One region of the Bacillus sp. 1A genome, then DNA from elsewhere that is predicted to be linked to it. Evidence: riboswitches for the same ligand, from Rfam matches in the RefSeq annotation. Region 1 holds a riboswitch; the other holds the start of a gene.

Region 1 (9,825 bases):
ATCAATTTATACGCTGTCTTTTCGCCGATACCTTTTACACCTGGGTAATTATCACTCGTATCTCCCATAAACGCTTTCGCATGCACGATTTGCCACGGCTCTACGCCTTTTTCTTCCATGATTTTCTCTGGTGTGTAATATTCGTAATTTCCAATTCCTTTGCGCAAGAGCATAACTGTAACGTTTTTATCAACAAGCTGAAGTAAATCCGTATCGCCTGTTAAAATATAAACTTCCGCTTCATTACAGTATTGTTTTGCAAGCGTACCGATACAATCATCCGCTTCATACCCTTTCATACCGATAACTGGAATAGACAATTTCGCAGTCATTTCTTGAACTAAATCAAATTGCGGAATTAATTCTTCAGGCGGCGCTACACGATTCGCTTTATAATTCGAGAACGATTCTGTTCTAAATGTCGTACTACCCATATCCCAGCATGTTACGATATGTGTCGGTTCAATTGCTTGCATAGCTGTTAATAAATGTTTCATATAACCATGAATCCCATTTGTAGGGGTACCATCTTGTCGTTTCATAAATTGTCCGTAGACACTTGTTGCGTAAAAAGCACGAAATAATAGTGCCATACCATCAACTAATAATACTTTTTTCATAATCCCTCTCCTACCAAAAAAATAATAACCCCACGTCATCACGTAAGGTTATATAAATAGATTACCATTCTACGTTTTTTCAACTTTGTCTATTATACATTGTTTTTGTATATTTAGCATCATTTACACATTAAGACGTTCTACTGCAACAAGTATGAAGAATTCCTGTATACGTATTTTTCCCAGTCGAAACAACTACAGCCTTTGCATTTCCGCCAACAATATGAGTCCCTTTGAAACATACGTTTTCAAGTTCAAGTGGATTATAGTCTTTCATTCGTTTTAAAGGAATAAATCGTTTACGCTCAAGGTGATAGCAACTTTCAAATTTCTCAATACTTGCATCTTTTCCTGTTAGCACGGATTCATTTACTAATAAATCATTCGCGTAAATGATACGTACATCTGCTGGTACTGTATCACCTTCTGAAAGAAAAATCATATCCCCAGGAACAAGCTCTTGTACTGGCACATTCATCATTTTTAATTCACCGTTTAAACCTGTTACACTAGAACATTCTACTCGAGACACAGTAATTTTCTCACATTGTAATCCATCACGCACATGTTGTTTTGAAAAACCTGGAATCATTCCACTTAGCTTCATCATTACTTCCGCAATACGCGCTCTTTTTGAAATTAATTCGTTTCGGCCGTATACTTGAATGCGTTTTTGTGCCTCTTTCATAGATAATCCGTCTCTTGTTGTTTTAAAATACGCAAATACAGATTTTACATCTCTCGTTGCGATTTCAATTAATAAATCTTTATTTTTTTGAAGCATTGTTTGTTCTTTCATTGATTTTTTACTTAATTTATATGACGTGTTACCCACAGTTTTGTTTGCATATAACATATTATCGTCTCCTCCTGTACAACATAGGAAGAAACGCTTTGTTTCTCAATTTATCCACTTTACCGTAACAGTGTTTGGCGCTTGAACATGCATATAAACGCTACATTATGATAAATATAGAGGGAGGAACAAGTCGTTTCCTGCCTACATCATATATTTTTGATTTGAAGTATATGGGTAACGGAACCGAGTCAGAATTTGACATGCTCCTCACCTCCTCGTTTAATTTTATAGTTTATACTATGAAGTTACTCATAGATTTGTAACAAAAAGACCCTTACTCCGAAAAGAGTAAAGGTCATGGCATACACAAATAAACGATTCCTAAACAATTAGAAATCTACGGACCTCTCCCTCGCCGAGTTTTAGCACTGTATAGCATAGGTACATTACCAGCTACGTTAAGAAAAACCTTAATTCGATCATTCCTGTTGACCCATTGGCGTCTCTCGACATTTTTGGGCAGTAGCATTTCTCTATACAGGAGCCTCACCTAACAGAGACTTATTTTTATTACATAGAAAATGTTACTCTTATTTAAAATAGATGTCAACAGTAGCCTACAATTTTTTCGAAAGGTATGGCGAACTAACGTATATAAAATAAAAACCTTTACGTTTAAACGTAAAGGTTTTAATAAGTTATACAACCAGCAATTACAATCCCAATGGAAAGCGATAAAAACATAAGAAAAAGACCGACTGCTTGATTATCTTCTTCAAGACTTTTGTTTATATTAAAGCGTGGTGTAAGCCACTCAGCTAAATAAAAGACGATAATTTGAGCCAAAATCCCAACGGCTCCCCACGAAACCATATCAAGAAGTGAAATGGAATTAGCTGCTGTCGAATATAAAACAATAGCTAACCCAAGTAATCGTCCTCCAAGTACATAGCTTACCGCCTTATTCCCTTGGGCCATTAACTTAAATTCTTTTACTTTCGTTGTCACTTCCATGAGGAACAGACCAATGCATAAAAGGCCCAGTGTTACTGCTAAATATAATAAAAAATTAATCATATACTTTCCTCCTTTTTTATACCTACCGGTAAATAGTACGATTCATTCCCCGTAATTTTTTCCCCAGCGCGAATACCGATACTACTCGCTTTTCCAGCAATTAAAAACGAACCAAACACATACGACAGTTTCTCCATCCCTTTCTCTGTTTCCAAAGATACGACTGGAAGTTCTGTATACTTTTGAAATATCGGCAGTGACGCTTTATACGTTTGGTGTGCATTTTGAATCATAATATTTTCGGCCTTATCGCGAACGGTAATTGTGTCTCCTTCTCTACCAAATGAAGGTTTTTGAACGAAAGAGCCTTTTCCTAAAAATAAATCTGGTTCTAAATATGTAGGTAACATATATTCTTTAATCCACTGTTGTTCCTCATTTGTATAAAAGGCCTTTTCTTCTGCTAACCCCCAAATCAGACACTGAATTGATTTTGGCTGAAGTAAAAATGCTGACAAAGGATTTATTATAAAAAGCTTTCCGGCTTTTACAAGTTGCAACAGTTCCACACCTACGAAGTCTCCTGTTTCAGGATCTTGATCCTCAATTAAATCTTCTATCGGATATGTTTGGCGATATAAAATATCAACCTGTACTCCATCTCTATCCACTAAAGCATCTTTTGTAATTCTAAGTTCTGACATTGGCACTACTTTATTTTCAACATGGCATAACTGACTCAAATACATAGTCGTATTCCAATCCTCAATATGTTCATGATGTGCTGTAAAAACAACATTTGGGTTATCTATTCCCTTTGTCGCTTCCATTACGGCCTTTGTAACACCAGAAGATAGTAATCGTTCTTGACCCAAGTTTGGATCATCATAGCCTAGTTTCCTACAAATTTTTCCATTCATTTGAAAACATTCCATAATAAAAGTTGGTGTATCACTATTAAACTCAAGCATTTTAATGTGGTTATCACTTGTTAAAACGAAATCAAATCGTGAAATAACAGATTCAGGATATAATCCTTTCATTCTAATGAAAGATAAGCTTGCAGGAGGATACCCAAGTTCAAGAAGCTGTTCGTCACTTAAATTCCGCAAAAGTTTAGCAGTCTTAAAAAATATTTTCCCCATTCGTTCAGTTGCTACTTGTAATTGTTTCATAGTCTGATTTGTTATAGGGAAAATATGAAACAAACTATACTCACATTCATATAAATCCGACCAAAAATTCGGATATTTCGAATAAAACTCTTTTCGATCCCTTATGTATTGCGACATATGTTAGCCCCCAAATCCTCCCTTTGAACCGCTTCCAATTCCACCTTTAAATTCCGCAGACGATTGATAAGATTTAAACGCCGATGAATTTTTAAAAGTGGATTTATTTTGATAGTAACTCCCACCATAAAAATAATGCCCACGATAACCTGACCTACTATCATCACACTGCCATACCCCAAGTTCATCATCCCAATCCCAATCTGAACAACTATTATCATTCGGTTTTGGGGGAAGATCTTGTGCACAGCCAAATAAGGTGCCAGTCATTAAAGACGTTACGACACCACCTACTAGCCATTTCGTTTTTGTCACCTTCGCACTCCCCTTTTTAAATTCTATTCCTATTATATAAGATAGCATGATAAAGTAGAAGAAAAAGGAAGAAGAGGGTAACTAACTGTTACGATTTATTTAAACAATTATAACGAAAGTTAATTAAATATATCAGTAAGCCCTGCTAGTCAAGTGATTGGCTAGTAGTGAGGGTTAACTGCGGACAATCCCTAAAGCTGATTGAACTACAACGTGGCTAGAAATAGCGAGCGTGAATGTCGCGAAAGCAGAAAAAATCAATCAGATGGTGCAAGGTTAAATCCTAAACACTAGAACAATGGGTCTTCCGCATCGAATCGTCTAAGTCAAAATAGATAAGATGAACGTTCAACGACTATCTCGTATAACTGACGAGAGTACATCACAAGCTTATGGTGATGGAAAAATCCTCTATCTCTAAAGAGATAAACATATAGTCTGCGCTCATGTGAAAACATGAGAAGTTCATAAGAGAACTGGCTAAGGAATTGCGCCCTTAGTTGAACGAGATACATTTAATTAAATCTATCAAACCTCATTGAATGCGCCGAACATATGTGCTACGGTAGGTTTAATGAGGTAAGAATAATAATGAAATTTTTACGAGTTAGTCAAGTATCGGAATTAACAGGTTTGTATCCTAGTAGTCTTAAGAGAATGCTGGTGGAACACGCTACGATTCAGAAGAACAAATCTTTCATTAAAGGAGTTACATTCTGATGATATTGGCGAAGAAAGTTAGATTGATTCCAACGCCTGAACAAGAAAAAGTGCTTAGAAACCATGCAGGTGCTGCAAGATTCGCTTATAACTATTGTAAAAGAATGAGTGATAGATATTATAAGCTATTTGGAAAATCTGTTTCACAGTTAGCTTTACAGAAACGATTTACAAAGATCAAGAAGCGAAAGAGATATGAGTGGTTAAAAGACATTAATGCACAAGTTCCCAAACAGGCTTCAAAAGATTTTGATAAGGCGAGAAAAAATTCGTTCAAAAAGTACAAAAATGGTTATCACACTTCTTATAAATCCAAAAAAGATTTAATCCAAGGATTTTATGCCAATTATGAAAGACTGACTATAGGAAAGAAAGTAGTTCATATTCAGTCCATTGGAGAAGTGAAAACAAGCCAACAACTACCAAGAAACAAAAAACCATCCAATCCAAGAGTTACATTTGATGGTCGTCACTGGTGGATTAGTGTAGGGTTCCAAGAAGACTTTGAATTACAAGAATTAACCAATGAGTCGATTGGTGTGGATGTTGGTTTAAAAGAGCTGTTTGTAGCTTCTAATGGTACGAAAGAACGAAATATAAACAAAGATGCTAAGGTTAAAAAACTTTTGAAAAGGAAAAGGTCAGCTCAAAGAGATATGTCTAGGAGATTAAAAAAAGGTGTGAAAATTCAATCTGCCGGATATGAAAAAGCGAAAGCTGAGCACCTGCGGTTATCTAGGAAAATTACGAATATCCGAAATAACCATATCCATCAAGCAACAGCTAAATTGGTGAAAACCAAACCAATGAGGATTGTTGTGGAAGACTTATCTATCTCAAACTTGTTAAAAAACAAAAAACTATCGAAAGCATTTTCATTTCAAAAATTAAACTTCTTCTTTCAATGTTTATCATACAAGTGTGAGAAGTATGGCATTGCGTATGTAAAAGCTGATAAATGGTTCGCTTCAAGCAAGATTTGTTCATGTTGCGGCGTTAAATACGACCATTCAGTTCAACCAGAAGGACAGTGGAGTTTAAAAATACGTGAGTGGCGTTGTGTTCCATGCAATAGCCATCACGATAGGGATGTAAATGCATCGATAAATTTATCAAGATGGGTAAAATAAATGCTTGATAATAGGAGGTAACGATACTGCCTCGTGTGGAGTGTTATACCCCTCGTCCCTTCGGGGTTGCGAGAACACAATGAAGCACTAACTCGTGTAAATTTGATTGAATTGTATAGATTTAGTTAAGTTTATCGTATCGGATAAAATGCGCTTAGAATATCGACTTAATGATGAAACGAAAAGGTATCCTGCTTTATGGAACTACGCAAATATTTCTAACTCTGAAATCATCGCACGCATGACGTGTGAATATTTTATAAAGGATAACAAGACATATGTTGTTACTGCTACTTCAGTAGATCCAGACGGAACAGCAGTTATATATATTCAAAAAGAAGAGTTTGCAAATGACCCTTCAGATCCTACATACTCTCACATCGGTTTTGAGGTTAGAGAACTAAGTGAAACGAGTTCAAGCATAATAGATCGGAAAGATGTATGGAACTATGAAGAAATTTTGCCATCTCTTCATTCAGACCTTATATATATTCAGCGCGACGGCATGCATATGGAGTTCGCTTTAGATTCAAGAGAGATTGATGAAGATAGAAAGTGCTATATTTATTATGGAAACTTCACAGGTGAATCCAGATAAAATAGATATATTTATGCAACAAAAAAACCTTACGTATAAAACGTAAGGTTTTTATATAGCCCCACATATGCCGTTCTCTCTAGATGTCCATAAACCTGCTCTCACAGGTGGATGCTCTCACAAATGTTTGTAACTTCCTTCTTAAAAAGATGGCATGTTAGCTACATTTAAATATTGAACTTCCATATTAAACTTATTGGTTTAAGACATGCATAAGCTACGTACACCGTAGGAATTTTATATAATGTTAGTTGAAATAAGACCCCCGCACGTGCCGCTCCTCGTAAATGTCCAAAAACCCGCTACTCGCAGGTGGATGCCCTCACAGTTACCGTACATCTTCCTCCACAAGGAAGGCTTGATGATGGTCGCTAAATATTGAGCTTCCGTATAACTAACATCGGTTTTAGACATAAATAAGTTACGTACACCGCAGGATGTATTATTTACCTGTCGTTATATTATCACATTGTTTCCAATGTGTAAAATACAAAGTTTTTCGAGCAATTTCTTGCTTGTGACCTTATTTTAATACAAATTATTTTTGCATGCAAGTGATTAATCTTCTTCTTTTGCAATTTGATTTTCTGGATAAGAAATCCAATCACTCCAGCTACCTGCATACAATTTAACATTTTGGAATCCAGCTAATTTCAATGCAAGGATATTTGGACAGGCTGTAACACCAGAACCACAATATACAATTGTTTCCTTATCTTTCGAAAGATTTCGGAATCGTTCTTGTTGCCCAGCTTCATTCTTAAATTGCCCTGATTGTACAATTCCATCCTTCCAAAAATAGTTTACTGCTGTCGGAATATGTCCTGCTTTTGGATCAACTAGTTCCTCTACACCAGCATAACGTTTTGGCTCTCTAGAATCAATTAACGTAACATCTGCACCTGCATGAATATTCTCTCTCACCGTTTCCATCGTTACAAGCATATGATCTTGTACATTTGCTTTGAATGTTTTTCGTATAGCAACAGGAATTTCCATTGTTATCGGTAGTCCATTCTCTTTCCAAGCTGGAAATCCACCATCTAATATATATACTTTCTCATGTCCTACATAGTTTAATAACCACCAGAGACGAGAAGCATTTGCACCCGCTTGACTGTCATATGCAATTACTGTCGTATGTTCATCAATACCAGCTTGTGAAAGCTTGTCTGCAAACTCCTCAATATTCGGCAATGGATGGCGACCACCATGTTCTGTTACAGGACTTGATAAATCTAAATTCAAATCAAAATATAATGCATGAAGAATATGTTCTTCCTCATACTTTTCTCTACCCCAATTAGGATTCGCTAAATCAAAACGACAATCGATTATACGGACATTCTCATCTTCTATATGCTCACGTAACCATTCGACTGTAACTATCATCTTTAACGACCTTCTTTCTCTTGCAAACGACTTACATACTCCATAACCATTTCTTCTGTAACATATTTACGCTCTAGTGTAACACCATTTTTTGCAAGATCATTAATTTGCTTTGTTACAACATTAATGACATCAACCGAAAATTCTTTCCCATTTGACGCAAGAGATACGGCTGCTTCAATAGCTGCTTCACGCTGCGCATCTAATTGTAAACATGCTTTTACACTTTCATTTTGTTTACGAGAATGTGCTGTAATTGCTTTATGTACTTCCATCTTCTCTTCCCCCTAAATAAGTTATACGTTCTCATTCAATTCCATTGCAAGCCGAATCATATCACGGCATACAATCCCATTTTCAATAATCTCTTCTTCATAATGCTTTGAAAAGTAATCAAAATCAATAGAAAAAATACGAAATCCACATTTTTGATATAAAGCAAGTTGTGAAACACTAGAATTGCCTGTACCAACTTCAAGTTTTGACATACCATATCCTTTAGCGGTTTCTATGGCATGACTTAATAGCTGCTTTCCAATCCCTTTTCCTTGCAAATGCTCTACAACCGCAATATTCATAATTTCCATCGTCTTCGGCCTTGTTTCCAAAAGAACATATACACCGACAACTCTCTCCTCTTGCTTAGCTACATATGTTTTCCCTCTTTGTACATATGTATCAATTTGCCCCTCACTTGGATCAGCAAGCAATAATAAAGGTTTCGGTATAGCTTCTTTCGAAATATACTCTATTACTACACACATAAAAAACTCCCCTTTCTCTATTGTTCTAAACCCTCCTTGTCTACCATAAATAATAGAAAGGAGGGATTCACCATGGACAACAATGAGAAAAAGTGCAACGTCATCTCTATTGATGGAAAGAAGAAGAAAAGCGACACGTATTCCTATCCAAAATTAGTAGTAGAAAACAAAACATATGAATTTTCTTCATTCGTCTTATGCGGTGAAACACCAGACGGCAGACGCCTCGTTCTTACTCATATGATTTCTACCGATGAATTTGCTGGGTTTGTCAAATCTTTAGATACAGTATTGCAAAAGAAAATTGAACGAATCTTTTTCTCATAACGACTATATCACATAAATTTCTTTTTCAATCTCTACTAACTGCTTTTGCAATTGTTCTTTACTTTGTTCATATAGTGATACATCAATTGTTTCAGCCAATGCAAATAATACACTTTCATAATAATTCATCACATCTTGCTGCATCACTTTTTGGAATAAGTTCCATTTCAAATCCCACTCTTGCTTATAATGATGAACAAATAAATCTTTTTCATCAGCTACATAGTTTGATACGAAAGGCTCTAATACAACTTTAGCCTCTTCTTGCATGAAAGCTTTATCATTTTTTTCAAAAAAGCTTTTTTCATTTTTAAAATGCGCCAGTGCTTTTTTGAAATCTTTTATTTCAACTGAAGGGAACGGTTCTTTATGTGCAATATCTTTATATTCATAATCCACTGTCCCACTCATAGAAATTGATTCATTTTCTACTTTACAGTTCACCACAATTTCATTCTTTGCACGCTTCATCGCTTCATCTATCCATTTCTCAAGGCGTAATGATGTCGCACGCATCTCTTGTAGTAAATCATGCTGAATAAATGCTACTAATTCCATAACGCACTGTTGCAACTGCACTTTCACATTCCCATCCGTTCGCAGCGATGCTGGATTAATAAATTCAGTAAACACATCGTTATAGCGTAGGAATAGACGCTGTTGCACGTAATAAAGCAATTCTTTCACTTCATTTTGCATCGCCTGCTCTTCAGCAAGCACACTATATGATGAAATAATATGAAGTAGCTGATCACGCTCTGCTTCATATTTTTTCGTTTGCTTCTCTTTCTCTTCATTCCCCTGCTTTGCACCGTTTATCATATTTACTAAAAGCTGATCTGCGCCTTGCA
Region 2 (9,825 bases), 4.2 Mb from region 1:
TACTGAAGATGAAAACCCTGTTATAGCTACTACCCTTTCATTTATCCGTTATATGGATACAGAAGACTATAAATCTGCAATTGATTTAACTTCTCGATCATTACAGAAAGTAATATCCGAAGGATGGCTGAAGAGCTATTGGAAGGGACTCCCTGCGCAATTACAAGCAGGTTCTTTTATGGGAATTGGAGAGGTAACACAAAAAGAGTCAAATTCCGTTCATACGAATGTAGAGATTAAATTAGCTTTTGAACAATTTACTGTACCTTTACTAATTAAGCTAGATCCATCTGGAAAAATAGATGATTTTCAACTTAGTATGTCGTATATTCCCGTTGCAGGGCGTCCATCATATAGTAAGCCTGAATCATTTATTGATAAAGAAGTAGTAGTTGGAAGTGGTGCGTTTCCATTACCAGGAACATTATCTGTTCCAAAGGGAAAAGATCCTTTCCCAGCGGTTATTCTTGTGCAAGGATCTGGGGCAACTGACCAGGATGAAACGGCGTTTGCTTTAAAACCATTTCGCGATTTAGCTGAAGGTCTTGCATCGAAGGGAATTGCTGTCCTTCGCTATAATAAACGTACTTATGAACATGGATTAAAAACACAATCCAGTCCCTTTTATACAGTTGATAAAGAGACAACAGATGATGCTCTTCTTGTGACTCAATTTCTTAAAAATGAACCTCTGATAGATAAGAATCAAATTTATATCCTTGGTCATAGTCAAGGTGGGATGATGCTTCCGAAAATGATTGAAAAAGACCAAAATCAAAATATTGCTGGGGCAATTGTAATGGGAGGACCAGCTCGTACGATTCAAGATGTCGTTTTAGATCAATTTAAGTATCTTTTTTCTATTGGAGCAATGAAATCGGATGAATATAAATTTTATAAATCGCAATTTGAATTATTAAATGATTCTAATTTCTCTAGTCAGAATCCTCCAAAAGATTTTTATTTAGGATCAGCAGTATTTTGGGATTCTATCCGTAAAATTAAAGCAGCAGAAATGTCAAAAGAACAAAAGACACCGCTTCTTATTATTCAAGGAGAAAGAGACTATCAAGTTCAATCAAAAATCGAAATTCCTCTTTGGAAAGAACAATTAAAAAAACGAGATAATGTTGATTATCGACTATATCCAAAGTTAAATCACTTCTTTACAGAAGGAGGTGGGGAATTAAGTAAACCGGATGAATATTATAGTCCTGCTAATATCCCTGAGTATGTTATAAATGATATTGCTACTTGGGTGCAAGGAAGATCAAAATAAAATTAGCAACCATATTTTTATAGAGGTCATTATACGTACCTATCAACTTAAGGATAGAAATTAAATGGGTTTTTGTTTAAATAAACTAAATAAAGGGGTGCTCTTTATGTGTACTAGTTTGACACTACAGACAAAAAACGGTCAACATCTTTTTGCAAGAACAATGGATTTTACATTAGATTTCAATCAAGAAGTAATAATAGTTCCTCGACGTTATCAATGGAACAATATAACTGGTGAAATTATCAAGGCGAAAGAAGCTGTTGTAGGAATGGGGATTAACCATCAAGGAAGGATCATTTTGGCGGACGGAGTAAACGAATCAGGTATGACATGTGCAACACTCTATTTTCCAGGATTCGCTACTTATAGTAACAGTATAGATGACAATAAAAGGAATCTGGCACCATTTGATTTTGTGGCATGGTGTCTCACACAATTCAATTCTGTCGAAGAGTTAAAGAAATCTGTAGATAGTATTTCCTTTTTAGATGTACCATTATCTGTTTTAGGAGTTACCCCACCGCTACATTGGATTTTAGCGGATAAATGGGGAGAATGTATTGTATTAGAGCCGACAATTGAGGGGCTAAAAATGTATGATAATCCGCTAGGGGTAATGACCAATAGCCCTGAGTTTAACTGGCATTTACAAAATTTAAGACAATATATAGGTCTTAAATCGCAGCCATATGCGCCAACCCAATGGGGGAATGTACCATTAAGTGCTTTTGGACAAGGTTCAGGTTCAATGGGACTCCCAGGAGATTTCACTCCACCGTCAAGGTTTGTCCGGGCAGCGTATAGCAAACAAAATATTCAAGGGGTAGATAACGAAGAAGAGGGTATATCAGCAATTTTTCATATCTTATCAAATTGTGAGATTCCCAAAGGTGGAGTAATAACGGAAGAAGGTACATTAGATAATACCATTTATACAAGCGTAATGTGCATGGAGTCTGGTACATATTATTACCATACCTATGATTGTAGACAAATTATAGCCATACATCTATTTCATGAAAATTTAGATACAGATGAAATTAAAACTTATCCGTTCCAGCGGAAGCAGAAGATATTGTATGAAAACTAAATAGATTTGGAAGAACATTTGAAAAACAGACTTAATTAAGTTTGCTTTTTATAATAGACGATACGACTCATGCTATGACTTTTAAACACTTACACTCACGCTGACATTTTATATATAGTGTTTTTTATTAAATTTCTAATCATTTTAAGTGAAGGGTACGTGATTGAAATGGATAATACATATAATGAAAAGTCGCACACATTGATTAAACAATTATTTAACAAGTTTTCACCAAAAGCTCCTGGCTTTGCATATATTGCTAGTTTTGATAACGGTGTGACTTATAAAGGTGCGGTTGGTTTAGCTTCTATAGAGGAAAATTTACCTATAACCACAAGAAATATTTTTAATATTGCCTCAGTTTCTAAACAATTTACAGCATTTTCTATATTACTCTTAGAACAAGAGGGGAGATTGAGTTTAAATGATTCAATTGTAAAGTTTGTCCCTTCTATAGGAGCATATGCTGAACCTGTAACATTGAGACATCTAATTCATCACACTGGTGGACTAGTTGATTATATGGAATTGGCTGAAGCAGCAAATATTAAATATACTGATACATTAACTGTGGAAGAATCGTTAGAACACCTTAAAAGTCATCAAATTGCAAGGTTCCCAGCTGGCACAAAATTTGAGTATAGCAATACAGGATATTTTTTATTATCACAAGTGGTAGAGAAGGTAAGCGGCAAGTCTCTACGTCAGTTTACAAAGGATCGTATTTTTGACCCTTTAAATATGAAAGACACAACAATTGTAGATTACTATCCAACTACTATACCAATTACTAGTGGATATTCGAAGAATGAGAAAGGAACATATAAAATCTATGAAAGCCCTTGGGAACATACAGGGGATGGGGCAGTTCATGCAACAGTTGAAGACCTGGTAAAGTGGGGAGAGAATTTAACGACAGGTACCGTTGGTGGAAAAGAACTTGTTAAAAGAATGAGCGAAATAGGTCCGAAAATTTCTCCAACTGGGGAGACGATTATTGACAATGAAGATTATGCTTTTGGACTAAGGCTTGCTGAAGGTTTTAACTGTCGGTACTTGGAACATTCAGGAAGTTGGGCGGGTTATCGTTCACACTTCATGCGGTTTCCAAAAGAATATTTGTCTGTTGTAGTCCTAAGTAACTATAATAGATTTGACTCTAATAAATATGCTAATAAAATAGCAGAAATTTTTTTAGAAAAGTAAAAAATAGAGGGTAGAAGTCAGTATTTAGATTTGCTTTACCCCACGTTGTTTTAGGTGTAATTGATTTTGAGAACGGAAGGCAAGCATAAATTTATGCCTGCCTTTTTGGGTATTAAAATAAATATAAATATTAATATTCATACAGTTAAAAAAATAATTGGAAATTCTTTGAATATAGATTAATCAATAAGGCTGGATTTTATAATTTTAAAAAATAATTATAAAAATAATGTTACATTTTAAAATTAAATATTCTAATTATCAACTTTGATTTTATTGAAAATTGAAATATTAAGTAATATTCCTATTGCTATTAAATTAACCATTAAAGAACTTCCACCAAAACTTATAAATGGAAATGGAGTACCCGTAAGAGGAAATAGTCCTGTAATACCACCTAAATTTACAATGGATTGCATACCAATCATACACCCTATACCAATTGCTATAAAACTGCCGAATGGATCTACACATAATTGTGCAATTTTTAAAGAGCGAAGTACTATAGTCAAAACTCCAGCCAATAGAATAAATACACCAATAAATCCTAGTTCTTCAGAAACTATTCCCATTATAAAATCAGTATGTGGTTCCGGAAGATAACCTGTTTTTTGTATGCTATTTCCAAATCCACGACCAGTGATTCCTCCAGAGCCAATGGCAATAAAAGAATTTACAAGCTGGTATCCATTTCCTTGTGCATCAACAAAGGGATTGAAAATCGTAGTAATACGTGTCTTTTGAACTTCTGACAAACTATATTGAATTAAAAAATATAAAATAGGTAACCACAAAATAGAACCGATGGCAGTTCTTTTGATTAGTAGATTTATATTTATTCCTGAGCAAAGAAATATGCTAAAACCTATACCTAATATTAAAAGTGCTGATCCTAAATTTGGTTGTTTAAAGATAAGAAAAAAATTGCAGCTAAAAAAAATAAAAGTTTTCCGCTACCACTCCAGCTATTTTTAGCTTGTTCTTGTCGTAATGCAAAAAAACGGGCTGTTACGAGTATTGTTCCTAATTTAAGAAATTCAGCTGGCTGTATTCCAAAAATCCATGATTGAGCATTATTTACCACTTTTCCTTTCCATAAAACCATAATTAATAAAAAAATCCCCCCAACCATAATAAAGATTGAGACTATTCGTTTTTTCCATATTTCATATGGGAGTATAGCACAAACTATTAACCCTATTGTTCCTAAAAGTAGCTTTGTTAATTGAGAATCAACAAAGTGTCTACTGTTATAACCGTAATGCTGGACAGCGACAATGGAACTCGCACTATACATCATGATAATACCTAAAGTACATGTTATGAATAGAGGGAGGAGCAATAGATAATCGAGTTTTAATTTTTTTTCATTTTAATATCCTCCTGATTTAAAACAAAACATAATATTACATTTGCTAATGAATAAAACCTTGTTCTCATCAATTACTAAATAGGATTTTTGTTTAGGCAGATTCTATCGCTTACACCCTGTTTTCTTACGCAAAAATCCCCCTAGTATGTAACTAGGGGGATTCAAAATGGCATGACTAAATAAGGCTTTTTTCCCCCTAGTAGACCTTTGGCACTATACAACGTAAAGTAATGAAAATTCATCACTTAGCTATCTTAAGAAGAGCCTTAATCGGACAATTCCTGTTCTACCCATTGGCGTCTTTCGACATTTTTGGGCAATAGCCTGTGTTTGCATAGGAGCCTCACCTAACAGGTTAAGCAATATAAATTTTATGTATTTGTTTCGTGTAGCAAGCATAAATATATATTTTTTTCTTGTCAAGTAACCGTATTGCTAATTTTATATGTTTTATTGCATTATAATCCTTTGAGAAATGATGTGAGAAAATGTATGTAATCATTCTGTATAAGTACATATTTTCGACTTGTAGTGTATAGTTTGATTAAGTTGTTTAACCATATAAATTTGATAAACAGTAAAGAAGATTTTAATCATAAAAGAAGATTTTTTTAAGAATGTTCTTTTGATGTACAGAATGACTAATCATTCATCTTCTGTTATAAAGTTAAAGATTGATTATAAACAATAAATTTCATATGTTTTATAACGTTTCTTCGAATGAATTCTATTTGAATCCTATGTTTTTTAAATGGAATTTTAAATTTGTAATAGAATATAATTTTGTTTTCTATTACAAATTTTTTTAAGAATGAAATTGAAAGTGAGTTGACAAATATTAAATTCTGGTTTAAATTTTGAAGTAATTCAATAATCTTTGTTAGGTGAGGCTCCTGTATAGAGAAACGCTGCTGCCCAAAAATGTCGAGAGACGCCAATGGGTCAACAGGAACGGTCGGATTAAGGCCCTTCTTAATGTAGCTGGTTATAAAAACCTATGCTATACAGTGCTAAAACTCAACGAGGGAGTGGTATACGATTTGATAGAAAGGCACCTCTGTGATTTTGGCAGAGCTGTCTTAAGAATCATTTATTTGTATTGTGAAAAAACCTTTACTCCTTTTTGAGTAAAGGTTTTTCTGTTTAATTTTATTTATTTTTATCTTGTCTATATTCAAAAAGGAGGTAATTCTAACTAATGAATTGATTGCAATGTAACTATTATTGCTCTAATAAAAAATTTAAGACAGATAAAATAAAATAAAACCACTCATGAAACTCTAGAGTCTCCCTTAGCAATATGAGGAGGAGTTAACATGAAGAAATTATTAAAGGAATTACTTGTAACTAAAAATAATTTGGATGCAGAGAAGGTTTTACGTCTTCCGTCGTATGATGTTGCGCAAGAAGTAAAACGGTTTTCAATTGAAGATCAAGTCATATTGCTAAATACGATTCCGGTATTAAAAAGCTCTAAAATTCTTCAATATATGAGTGCAGAAGAAAAATATAATATCTTAATTCACTTATCTGAAAATAAAGCTAAAAAGTTACTAAATTTACAACCGATTGATGAATTAGTAGATTTACTTCTAGCGGTTCATCCGGAAAGACAGGCTAAATTAATGGCGTATCTAGATAAAATTACAAAACATAACGTAAAAAAATTGATGACTTTCAAACCTGAAACGGCAGGAAGTCTTGTTACAAGTGATTTTGTTGCAGTTAGGGAAAATTGGTCAGTAAAAATGACATTGAAGTACATTAGGGAACATTCTAGAAATGTAGAATCAATATCTTATAGTTATGTTCTTGATAATCACGGTTATCTTAAGGGAATCGTTTCCATACATGAGTTATTACTAGCAACAGATGAAGAGATATTATCTACTATCATGATTCAAGAGGTAATTTCTGTACACGCTGAAATTGACCAGCAAGAAGTTATAAAAAAGCTACTGAATTATAATTTAGCAGCAATACCTGTGACAACAGCAAATAATAAAATGATTGGTATTATAACATTTGATGACGTAATGAATGTTATGGAAGCAGAAGCTACAGAAGATATTCAAAAGTTAGGCGGAAGTGAACCATTGAATCAATCTTACTTTGAAGCTAGCATTTGGAGCATTTTCTTAAAACGACTACCATGGTTATTACTTCTTTTTGTTGCTGAGGCATATACAGGTACAGTATTAAAGTATTTTGAAGACGAAATTGAAACTGTAGTTGCCCTTGCTTTCTTTGTTCCATTATTAGTAGGTACTGGAGGGAATACAGGAACACAGGTTGTAGCAACAATTACTCGTGCAATTGGTATTGGAGAGGTGAAATTTAAAGACATTTTCCGTGTAATGAAAAAGGAATTTGCAATTGGTATGCTTCTTGGACTTGCACTTGCGGTAGCTGGACTCACTCGTGCTTATATGTTAGGTGTTGGAACAGAAGTTGCACAAGTTGTAGCAATCACTTTATTATTTATTGTTATTTGGGCCTCTCTTGTTGCAGCTGTTTTACCTTTGATTCTAAGAAAATTAAGATTAGATCCTGCAGTTGTTTCAGGCCCATTTATTACAACATTTGTTGACGGAACAGGATTAGTAATTTATTTCATGGTTGCAAAAACGTTATTAAATTTGTAAGTATACACTCAAATAAATACGCAATGTAAATTAAGTATTTGCATTGCTTGCTAAGACTTAGTGGGGAACTCGGGAATGAGGAAAATAAACACTTTTGTCTTTATTAAAAAAATTTTTTAATGGATTCATTGAATGTAATTAATACCGGAGGATAAAACTATGAAACATCTAAGAAAAATCTTCAAACGAATTTTGCTTCTATTTTCTATTTTCATGCTTATTGGCATAGGAATATTATTTGGTACTAGCTATGGCTGAGAGCTTCGTATAACAATCGCTGGGAGTATACTAACTTCTCAGCATCCACAATATGCGAAATATACATTCCTATCCCTAAAGGAACTAGATAAACTGCAAGATAGAATTAATCATCCAAAATGGTCAAACAGTGATGAGCATATTTATAAAAAAATAGCAGGAAAAAGATTAGAAGAATTAAAAAATCAGCCATTAGAAATTGATGTAGAAACAATTAAAAGTAATAAAGATAGTCGTTTTCTTTTCGAAGGAAGGTTAGTTACCATTAGCAATCCCTTCAATGTTAAACTTGTTAGCCATCAAGGAACACAGGGCGCTAACAGGGGAGAAAAAATTAGTGTAATGGCAAAACGTAATCATGCACTTGTTGCTGTGAATGCAAGTGGATTTGCTGATGAAACAGGAAGGGGTGGAGGAAATGTTGCAACTGGAATAATAATAGAAAATGGGAAAGCTATTGATACGAATATGGATAGTAATACCCCTACAATTATTACGGGTTTAACAAAGTTTGGACAAATGATAACAGGAAATTATTCTACCCGACAACTTTTGGATAAACAAGTCGTTTCAGCAGCAGGATTTATGCCACAGTTAATTGTAAATGGTGAAAAAATGATTACAGAAGGAGACGGTGGTTGGGGTTCTGCTCCGCGAAGTATTATGTCCCAAAAGGAAGATGGTACAATTATGTTTCTAGTGATAGATGGTAGACAAACACATAGCATAAGAGCCACGTTAAAAGAGTGTCAAGATATTCTATATGAAAAAGGAGCAATAAATGCAATGGCAATGGATGGAGGATCCTCTGCTACTCTATATTTAGGAGGCAGGGTTATAAATTCACCTTCTACATTATCACATGAAGATCGTTATTTACCGAATGCTTGGGTGGTAACAGCAAATCCGAAACAGAAAATAAATATGACGATAGATGGAGAAAAAGTAAATTCCGAAACATTCGATAAATTTGATACAAATATTATATCTCATTAAATAGTAAAAAGAAGCAAATGTAAATATGAAATGTTTTTATAAACCAATTAATGTAAAATTTATATTATGTATTTTTTATATAATAAAACTACATTTCAAGCGAAATATATATAATATTTAAACCCTTTGGTTTTTGGGTAGGGAAAAGAATAAGAGTTCAGCAATACAAAATTGCTAAACCCTTATTCTTTATTCTTTCCTATTCTGCCTAAACTATCTTTAATAGTTGTTTCCCCAAGTTGTGTATATAGCAAAGCTGTATCTTGACTGGTATGCCCAAGTTGTTGCATCACTTGTAACGAGTCTTTTTCTTCCATATATAATTTATTTGCCAATGTATGTCTTAATTTATGAGGAGACATTTTTTTGCCAAAGGCTTTAGTATATTTTTCTACTATATCTTGGATAGCCCTAACAGAAAGAGGCTGTGCAGTATGTTTATACTTCGATAAGAATACATTTTGTAATTCTTTCCCTGGAGCATATTTGTTAGCTCTAATCTCCATATATTTTTCAAGATCATTTAATGCAATTGGGGTAATCCAAACGGAATCTTCTTTGTTTCCTTTTCGGATTACATCAATTAGTCTTTCCTTTAAGTTTATATCTTCCATGCGGAGATCGGCCAATTCACTTACACGAATACCACTACCAAGAAAGAGGGAGAGGATAGCTACATCACGCTCCTTATCTCTTAGGAAATAGAATAACTGATGTTTTGTTAAAGATTTTTCATGTTCGTACTTAACATAATTCAGAAATTCTTGATCATCATCATTATGGAATATTTTAGATCTCATACGTTTTGCACGAGCATTTAATGTTTCTTTATCTTTATGTATTTCAATTTTAGCCATTACATTTCTATAAAAATAGCATTCTCCATCTTCATTCTCTGATAGGGAGGTGAGGTACTTAAATAAAGACTTTAAGGCCGAAATTTTTCTGTTAACAGAGGAATTCTGCATGTTTTGTT

What was found. Region 1 has a riboswitch for magnesium ahead of ACUN0F_RS25590 (P-type ATPase). Riboswitches for the same ligand answer to the same signal wherever they lie in the genome.
Region 2: another riboswitch for magnesium. It lies ahead of ACUN0F_RS04065 (FtsW/RodA/SpoVE family cell cycle protein); the one in region 1 lies ahead of ACUN0F_RS25590 (P-type ATPase).

Annotation. Positions count from the first base shown of each region.
Region 1 covers NZ_JBQYLZ010000001.1:5,020,420-5,030,244, forward strand. The annotation lists gene ACUN0F_RS25585 (5'-3' exonuclease) at 1-620, opposite strand, end outside; gene ACUN0F_RS25590 (P-type ATPase) at 751-1,476, opposite strand; M-box (ykoK) riboswitch at 1,819-1,984, opposite strand; gene ACUN0F_RS25595 (DUF350 domain-containing protein) at 2,110-2,496, opposite strand; gene ACUN0F_RS25600 (glutathionylspermidine synthase family protein) at 2,493-3,728, opposite strand; gene ACUN0F_RS25605 (hypothetical protein) at 3,732-4,043, opposite strand; gene ACUN0F_RS25610 (RNA-guided endonuclease InsQ/TnpB family protein) at 4,763-5,893, shown strand; gene ACUN0F_RS25615 (hypothetical protein) at 6,042-6,491, shown strand; RNA gene ssrS (6S RNA) at 6,546-6,729, opposite strand; RNA gene ssrS (6S RNA) at 6,751-6,933, opposite strand; gene ACUN0F_RS25630 (sulfurtransferase) at 7,050-7,883, opposite strand; gene ACUN0F_RS25635 (YpbS family protein) at 7,886-8,158, opposite strand; gene ACUN0F_RS25640 (GNAT family N-acetyltransferase) at 8,180-8,647, opposite strand; gene ACUN0F_RS25645 (DUF3931 domain-containing protein) at 8,720-8,974, shown strand; gene ACUN0F_RS25650 (dynamin family protein) at 8,978-9,825, opposite strand, start outside.
Region 2 covers NZ_JBQYLZ010000001.1:799,071-808,895, reverse strand. The annotation lists gene ACUN0F_RS04080 (prolyl oligopeptidase family serine peptidase) at 1-1,279, shown strand, start outside; gene ACUN0F_RS04075 (choloylglycine hydrolase family protein) at 1,386-2,372, shown strand; gene ACUN0F_RS04070 (serine hydrolase domain-containing protein) at 2,541-3,578, shown strand; partial or broken gene ACUN0F_RS04065 (FtsW/RodA/SpoVE family cell cycle protein) at 3,833-4,875, opposite strand; M-box (ykoK) riboswitch at 5,136-5,312, opposite strand; M-box (ykoK) riboswitch at 5,820-5,987, shown strand; gene mgtE (magnesium transporter) at 6,267-7,595, shown strand; gene ACUN0F_RS04055 (phosphodiester glycosidase family protein) at 7,863-8,849, shown strand; gene xerS (tyrosine recombinase XerS) at 9,032-9,825, opposite strand, start outside.